DNA from 2 places in the Lachnoclostridium sp. Marseille-P6806 genome. Region 1 is predicted to be linked to the other one. Evidence: predicted binding sites of a transcription regulator. Region 1 holds the regulator's gene; the other holds the start of a gene.
The links. The regulator NrdR, encoded in region 1, represses ribonucleotide reductase genes. The targets are predictions, from matches to a motif close to CACAANATNTTGTG.
Positions count from the first base shown of each region.

Region 2: nrdD (anaerobic ribonucleoside-triphosphate reductase) is a predicted target of NrdR. The motif match lies at 1,722-1,735, and genes of this name have one in related genera.

Region 1 is NZ_CAXSLG010000001.1:95,225-99,508, reverse strand. It holds gene ACESON_RS00405 (methionine ABC transporter permease) at 1-118, shown strand, start outside; gene ACESON_RS00400 (MetQ/NlpA family ABC transporter substrate-binding protein) at 257-1,150, shown strand; gene ACESON_RS00395 (hypothetical protein) at 1,224-1,679, shown strand; gene ACESON_RS00390 (YlmC/YmxH family sporulation protein) at 1,777-2,013, shown strand; gene nrdR (transcriptional regulator NrdR) at 2,150-2,605, shown strand; gene ACESON_RS00380 (YqeG family HAD IIIA-type phosphatase) at 2,624-3,133, shown strand; gene ACESON_RS00375 (shikimate kinase) at 3,337-3,855, shown strand; gene aroQ (type II 3-dehydroquinate dehydratase) at 3,855-4,284, shown strand, end outside.
Region 2 is NZ_CAXSLG010000003.1:137,581-141,864, forward strand. It holds gene nrdD (anaerobic ribonucleoside-triphosphate reductase) at 1-1,446, opposite strand, end outside; gene ACESON_RS04800 (D-alanyl-D-alanine carboxypeptidase family protein) at 2,000-3,466, shown strand; gene ACESON_RS04805 (helix-turn-helix transcriptional regulator) at 3,503-4,284, opposite strand, start outside.

The DNA.
Region 1 (4,284 bases):
TTACCGGTATGAGTCAGATATGATGTTTCTGACGGTAGCAATTCTGGTAATTATTGTTCAGATTATTCAGGAGATTGGCATGAAGCTGGCCAGAGTCAGCGATAAGAGAATCCGGTAAGAAAACGGGATTTTCAAAGAAAACGGATTTAGCAGCCAGGGGAAAAACCTCAGACTGTCAGCCGAAAGGGCTTTATAAATCAGGGCAGAAGAACTGTCCGGTATCTATTCATTATTATCTATGAGGAGGATAAGAATTATGAAGAGAAGAATCAGTGTAATTACGGCAGCATTTCTGGCAGCGGCAGCATTAACTGCATGCGGCAGCAAGACTGAGGAGACGGCAGCAGCATCAACACAGGCAGCTGCAGCAGAGAGCAAGGAGACTGAGGCAGAGGCAGAGGAGAGCAAGGCACCTGCAGAGCTGAAAGAGCTGGTGGTAGGTGCAAGTCCGGCGCCTCATGCAGAGATTCTGGAAGCAGCCCGTCCGGTTCTGGAGGAGAAGGGATACAGTTTAAAGATTGTAGAATATACAGACTATGTACAGCCGAATCTGGCTCTGGATACCGGTGATCTGGATGCAAACTATTTCCAGCACTTCCCTTACCTGGAGCAGTTTAATGCAGAAAGAGGAACAAAGCTGGTAAGCGCAGGCGCTGTTCATTATGAGCCCTTTGGCATTTATGCAGGAAAGACAGCTTCTCTGGAGGAACTGGCAGACGGAGCAAAGGTTGCAGTTCCCAATGATGCAACGAACGAGGCACGCGCACTGCTGCTTCTGGAGGCGCAGGGCCTGATTAAGTTAAAGGAAGGCGTTGGCCTGAAGGCAACCAAGATGGATATTGTTGAGAATCCGAAGAATCTGGAGCTGTTTGAGGTTGAGGCAGCGCAGATTCCCCGTTCTCTGCCAGATGTAGATATTGCTGTTATCAACGGAAACTATGCCATCGAAGCAGGTATGAAGGTAACAGATGCTCTGGCTGTAGAGTCTTCTGATTCTGAGGCAGCAGTTACTTATGGAAATGTTGTAGCTGTTCAGGAAGGAAAGGAAAATGAGGAGGGCACAAAGGCGCTGATGGAGGCTCTTACCAGTGACACCGTAAAGGAATTTATGGAGACAACTTATGAGGGCGCTGTTGTTCCGCTGTTTTAAGCAATAGCAGAGGCTCCAGCCGTCTGCCAGAATAAAAATTTCGGGCAGGGGCGGCAAAACAAGGGAGGGTGAAATGGAAAACCAGGATCAGAGAGAGAACAATTCGTATCCCGTGTATCAGAATCTCCAGGCAGAGTCTTACTCTGCCCCATCCCACCAGAATAGGCAGTCACCAAATGGTCTGGCGACTGCTTCTCTGGTTATGGGAATCCTGGCAGTTGTGATGACGTGCTGCTGCTACGGGGGACTTATTTTCGGCGGACTGGGAATTTTATTTGCCCTTCTGTCAAAAGGAAACGAACCGATGAGCGGACGGGCCAAGGCAGGGCTGGGGCTGTCCCTGGGAGGTTTGATTTTAACTGTTTTTATGTGGGGACTTTTTCTGTTTGTAGGAATTTCAGGATACGGAGGAGGATTTGAAATCGGTATTCCTGAGGTTCCTCAGATGCCGGAGCCGGAATTTGATTTGCCGGAGAATCTGGTTGCAGGGCTGCAGCAGTTTTTCTTTGGTAAAGAGCTGTTTCGGTAATGATTTCCGGATGGAACCATATGATCAAGATGCGCATAGAATATACCAGGAAGAAATGGGGTGGTTCTGTGCGCATTTTTGATTTAAAAAAAAAGAAGTGATTAATATCTGCGACTGCAGACGTCTGGGATATGTGGGAGATGTGGAGTTTGATCCGGAAACTGGCTGTATTACTCACCTGATTGTACCGGGGCCGGGCTGTCTGTGCGGGATTTTCGGAAGGGAAAAGGAGTATGTGATTTCCTTTCGCGATGTCAGGCAGATTGGCTCAGACATTATTCTTGTGGAAATCAGACGTCTGAAGGATGTGGAAAAGGCATGCAGCGGTGTGTGAGAAAAGGGGGGAGTATGGCGGCCGGGGGATTGCAGTGAAAACTGCTTGCGGATCTTGGTTATGTCATGTAAAATAAATGTAATATTTACAGACAAAACCCCATGGGTTTTTACAGAGAATGAGGAGGAAAGAGGAAGTGAAATGTCCATACTGCAATGCACAGGATACAAAGGTAATCGACTCCAGACCTGCTGATGATAACAGCTCCATACGCCGACGCCGTCAGTGTGAAAAGTGCGGAAAGCGGTTTACTACCTATGAGAAACTGGAAACAATGCCCCTGATGGTAATTAAAAAGGATCGGTCCAGGGAAACCTATGATCGCTCCAAGATTGAGTCGGGAATTATTCATTCCTGTCACAAGCGGCCGGTGTCCACACAGCAGATCAATGCCATGATTGATGAGATTGAAAATCAGATTTTCAACATGGAGGAAAAGGAAGTGGAGACTACGGTAATCGGTGAATTGGTGATGCGCAAGCTGAAGCAGTTAGACGAGGTGGCTTATGTGCGTTTTGCATCTGTTTACCGGGAGTTTAAGGATGTGAACACCTTTATGGAGGAGCTGGGAAAGCTTCTTCAGAACAAATAAACAGGAGAAAAAGCATTGATACTGGAACAGTTTTATCCCCGTGAATGGCTCAACAGCACCTATGAGATTCCATGGGAGCAGTGGCAAAAAAAGGGTATTCGGGGCGTGATTTTTGACATTGACAATACGCTGGTGGAGCATGGTGCTCCGGCAGATAAAAGGGCGGTGGAGCTGTTTGAACGGCTTCGGGGACTGGGCATAAAAACCTGCCTTTTGTCCAACAATAAGGAACCTCGGGTGGCGTCCTTTGCAGCTGCCGTACATTCTCCTTATATTTATAAGGCAGGAAAGCCGGGAAGAAAAAATTATCTCCGGGCGATGGAGCTGATGGGAACAGACAGAAAGACAACCCTGTTTGTGGGAGATCAGCTGTTTACAGATGTTTACGGGGCCAATCGCTGTGGGATTTACGGGATTTTAGTGAAGCCCATTAACCCCAGAGAGGAGATCCAGATTGTATTGAAACGATATTTGGAGGCTCCTATTTTACATTGCTATAAAAAATCTCATTCCAGCCAGAAAAAATGACGGGAGATGTTTGGGCGCGAGGTTTGGGCCTGGAAACGTTTTGTGAAAAGGTTTGAGTTTGGGGGCGTTTTGCTGGGAGATTTGAGCCAGGGGAGCGTTTTTGCCGGAAGTTTTGAGCCAGGGGAATATGCTGTCAAAAGTAGGCGCCGGAAGGCACGCATGGACTGGGAAGAGAGAAAAATATTTACATGGGAGATGGGAGTATGAGCGGAGAAAATGTGATTTTTATTGGATTTATGGGAGCAGGCAAGACCAGTGTGGGACGGGCCTATGCCCAGACAGCAGGAATTCCGTTAGTGGATACGGATCAGATGATAGAAGAGGAAGCGGGCATGACCATCTCTGATATTTTCCGGTTGAAGGGGGAGGAATTTTTCCGGGAAACGGAGACTGCTGTATTAAAAAAGCTGCAGAAGGAAACGGAGCCGAAGGTAATTTCAGTGGGAGGAGGACTGCCTCTCAGGGAGGAAAACAGAGCTCTTTTAAGGGAACTGGGACAGGTGATTTTTCTTCAGGTAAAAGCAGAAACGGTGATAGAACGGTTAAAGGGAGATACCACCAGACCTCTTCTTCAGGGAACTGATGTGAAGCAGCGGGCGGAAGAACTTTTGGCCTACCGGAATCCTATTTATCGTCAGGCAGCTCATCAGATTGTAGATGTGGACGGGAAAACCGTGGAAGAGATTGTGCATCTGATAAGAGAGAAAGAGGGGAAGAATTAATGAAGCTTCTTGTTTTAAACGGACCAAATTTGAATTTCCTGGGCATTCGGGAAAAGGGAATTTACGGAACCAGGGATTATGAATGGCTGGTGAAGCATCTGGAGGAAAAGGCTGCCGCTGAGGGACATGAGCTGGAGGTTTTTCAGAGCAACTGTGAGGGCGGATTGATTGACAAGATTCAGGAGGCATACCATACAGGTGTAGAGGGAATTATTATTAATCCAGGAGCATTTACCCACTATAGCTACGCCGTGCGGGATGCTCTGGCATCCATTCAGGTGCCGATTATTGAGGTTCATATTTCCAATGTTCATAAGCGGGAAGAGTTCCGCCATACGTCTGTGACTGCTCCGGTCTGCACCGGACAGATTGTGGGGCTTGGACTTCGGGGCTATGATCTGGCGATGGATTATCTAACAGGAGAAGAGG
Region 2 (4,284 bases), on a different contig from region 1:
CAGAATCGGAGCTACATCAGAGATAGTGCCCAGAAGGCGCTCATGGCGGCAGCGAAGCGCCCGGTGGCAAAGCTCCAGACGTTCCTCCAGAATCTCCCAGAACCGATCCATATCTCCCTCAGAGGAACATGCCACATCCACCAGGTTAATGGTCACAACACCCTGGTTGAAACGTCCGTAGAACTTGTGGCTTCCATCGGGATTGCGCTGAGAATCCTCCACAGTCAGGAAGGAACGGCATCCCATACAGGTATATACATTGCCTCTCTTTAACTGGCGCATAATCTTGGCAGAAATATAATCCGGAACCATTCTCTTTGCTGTACATTTGGCTGCCAGCTCTGTCAGATGCCAGTACTTGGAATCCTCAGTAATATTGTCCTCGTCCAGCACATAAATCAGCTTCGGGAACGCTGGTGTAATCCATACGCCCTTTTCATTTTTTACGCCCTGCATTCTCTGGATCAGAACTTCTTCAATAATCATGGCAAGGTCGTCTCTTGTCTGTCCCTCCGGAACCTCGTCCAGGTACATAAACACGGTTACAAAGGGAGCCTGTCCGTTGCAGGTCATCAAAGTAATCAACTGATACTGAATGGTCTGAATTCCGCTCTTTACCTCTTCCCGCAGACGGCGCTCTACTACTTTATTGATAATAGCCTCATCCATGGATTCGCCGCATTCCTGGCGCTCTGCAGTCACGCTTCTTTTCAGCTTCTGACGGCTGACATCCACAAAGGGAGCCAGATGAGACAGGGTAAAGGACTGGCCGCCATACTGATTGCTGGCCACCTGAGCTACAATCTGTGTCGTTACGTTGCAGGCGGTAAAGAAGCTGTGGGGCTTTTCAATCATAGTTTCGCTGATTACCGTACCATTCTGAAGCATATCCTCCAGATTGATCAAATCGCAGTTGTGCTCCTTCTGAGCATAATAGTCTGTGTCATGGAAATGGATAATTCCTGCCTCATGAGCCTGTACAATCTCCTCTGGCAGAAGTACCCGGCGGCTTAAATCCTTGCTGACCTCACCAGCCATATAGTCTCTCTGTGTGGAGTTGATCACTGGGTTTTTATTGGAATTCTCCTGCTTTACTTCTTCATTGATATGCTCGATCAGAGACAGGATTCCATTATCTGTGGTATTGGACTTACGGGTCAGCTCCCGTTTGTAGCGGTAACGCACATACTTCTGCGCAACCTCGTAACCGCGCATTTCCATAATGCCGGTCTCTACCATATCCTGAATATCCTCTACGTTCACAGCGTGGGTGAATTCTCCAACCTGCTGAGCAATGTTGTCTGCAACTGCCCGGATCTGATAATCATTCATCTGATGAATCCGCTCTACATTCTGGTTTGCCTTCCGGATTGCATTCTCAATCTTAGAAATATCAAAAGACACTTCCTTGCCGTTTCTTTTAATTACGTTGGTCTTTACTTCCATTTTCCTGCAGCTCCCTTACTTCTATAATTATGCCTCAATGTCAGCCCCCGCTTGTGCCGGACTGACAGCCGTTTTCCCCTTTTCCGCTATCTATCGTAACTATTCAGGGCGGCGGGAGAACTAGCAGAAAAATTCGTGTCAAGCTTGCTTGTAAGCGAATTTTCCTGCCAGTTCTCACATCGGAGGAATCTCCGATGCTTCTTGTCCGGCTTTGCCGAACAAGAAGATACTCCGTTCTGAACAGATACTATCTATCTGAAAAAAGGGGAGATGCATACTAGATATTGTTTTTTATTTCACCATTTTTATCTATATCTGGTGTCCTGTAATATCATACTACAAAACCCTCTGGATTGGAAGAGGAATTTTAATAATATTTTGAACCAATTTGTAGCGCAGAAAACCAGGAAAAGGAGACTGTTTTCAGACAAATAGTAACAGTTCAGGCTGAACTATTACAACAAATGGCCGGCAGATTTTCTCTTGAATAATCCTCCTCAATACGGTATGATAAGATTGTGTGAATTTGATCAGAATTGGAGGTAATTTTCCATTGAAACAAAAGATAAAACAATTACTGTGCCTTTTGCTGGCCTGCCAGCTTTTTACCGGCACTGCCTGGGCCAGACCGGACTGGCCGGCTGATACAGGAATTCAGGCCGAAGCTGGAATCGTTATGGACGCCGATTCCGGAGCCATTCTCTTCGGACAGAATATCCATGTTCCATACCCGCCTGCCAGCATTACCAAAATTCTGACTGCTCTGATCGTTCTGGAACACGCGCAGCCGGATGAAATGGTTACTTTCACAGAAACCGCCTGCAACAGTGTGGAATCTGACAGCGGAAACAAACTGGGCGTTGTCCCCGGAGATACCCTTACTGTAGAGGATTGCCTCTACGGACTTCTTCTTGTTTCTGCCAATCAGGCAGCCAATGCCCTGGCTGAGCATGTAGCTGGTTCTATTCCGGCCTTTGTGGATATGATGAATGACAAGCTGGCCGAGCTGGGCTGTACGGAAAGCCATTTTGATAATCCTTCCGGATTGAACGGCGATACCCAGTATGTCACTGCCTACGATATGGCCCTGATTGCCCAGGCTGCCTACCAGAACGAAACCCTTCTGGAGATCAGTTCTGTAAAAAACCATAAGCTGGCTCCTACTATCAATTATCCCGGCGGTCTGACTGTCAATCAGGAACACCGCCTGTTAAAAGAAGGCGATGATTTTTATTATTCCCCGGCAAAGGCAGGAAAAACCGGTTATCTTCAGGCCGCAGGAAATACGCTGGTTACTTATGCAGAAAAAGACGGCAGAAGACTGGTTTCTGTTGTCTTAAAGGGCCAGCCCCGGCAGTATTTTACTGACAGCACCGAGCTTCTTTCCTTTGGCTTCCGGAACTTTCAGAATGCTGTAATTGCAGATTATGAAAGCCGTTATGTAACCGGAGACGAAATCATCAATCTGGATCGCGGCTCCTTTCAGGCATCGGATCTGATGGTTGACCCGGAAAGCGTAATCACGCTTCCTTTGGGCTCTACCTTCAGCGACGCAGAGCTTTCCCTGGATCCTCTTCCTAAGAATCACCCGGATCGTGCTGTTGCGCTTTTTACCTACACCTACAATGATCGTGTAATTGGAACTGCCTATCTGATGGCAAAGGACAGCGTTCTGATAGGCGATGAAGAACCGGAAACTGTACCGGAAGAGACGGAGGTATCCGAGACCGAGGAAGCAACGCCATCCAATCTGTCTGGTTCCTCCAAAGGAGGGCTTACCCCTGCTGCCCCGGGAATCATCATGAAAGGGGTCGGAATCGTTCTTGTCCTTGGTTTGATTGCAGCAGCTGCTGCCTGGATTGTTTACCGGCGCAGAAAAGAAGCCGAGGCCCTGGCCCGCCGCCGGGAAGCCCGCAGAAAACGTCTGATACAGTCCGGAGAGGAAGAAGAATTTGAACGGCTGCTGGCCGAGTGGAAAGCCAGAGACGCCGCTTCCGGAAAGAACAAAAAGAAAAAATAACAACGTGCCTTATTTAAAGGTCTCAGAATCCGGGCATCAGGATTCTGAGACCTTGGTTTTTTCCCACAATATCTTTTCCAATGTATTGTTTCTAAACTGCCCCGGTGTCATTGCAAATTTCTTTAAAAAATTTCTAGTTAATGTTTTTTCATTTAAATACCCCACTTCCAAGGCAATTTCAAGAATACTTCGTTGAGTTTTTATAAGAAGCTGCCTAGCTCGGTTTACTCGGATATCATTCAAAAATTCTGTAAAGTTCATTTCTACAAAGTATAACAAAATCCTGTTCACCTCTTTTACAGAAATATGAAACTGATCTGCTATTATTTTTGCTGTCAACGGTTTCTCATAGTTTCTATAAATGCAAGAAACAATTTGATAATTCTCTTCACTTATTTTTATTCTGGAAAGTTCATTTACAATCCCGTATATTTTTCTATACTCACTTACCTTCAAACCTGTCCTGGCCATAAAAACACGACTAATATGGGCACTATCTACAAATCCAAGAATTTCCGCTAATTCTTCCAGATTCAAATCTGTATATGCAAGAAAATCCAACGTCCTCACCACTCTCATTTCATTAAGTAAATCAAAAAATGACAGTCCTGTCGTCTGTGTAATATAAGCACTGACCGTAGATTCACTCATATAAAATAAATTAGAAAGTTGCTTTAAAGTGATTTTCTCATTCAAATGGCCAAAAATATAAGAAAAAATATCACTCTTTACAATTTCTCTGTTTTCCCGCTCCGAAATTCTCTGTCTGTATTCTCCCCATCGAATAATTTCCAGTATCAATGCTACTACCTGATTAA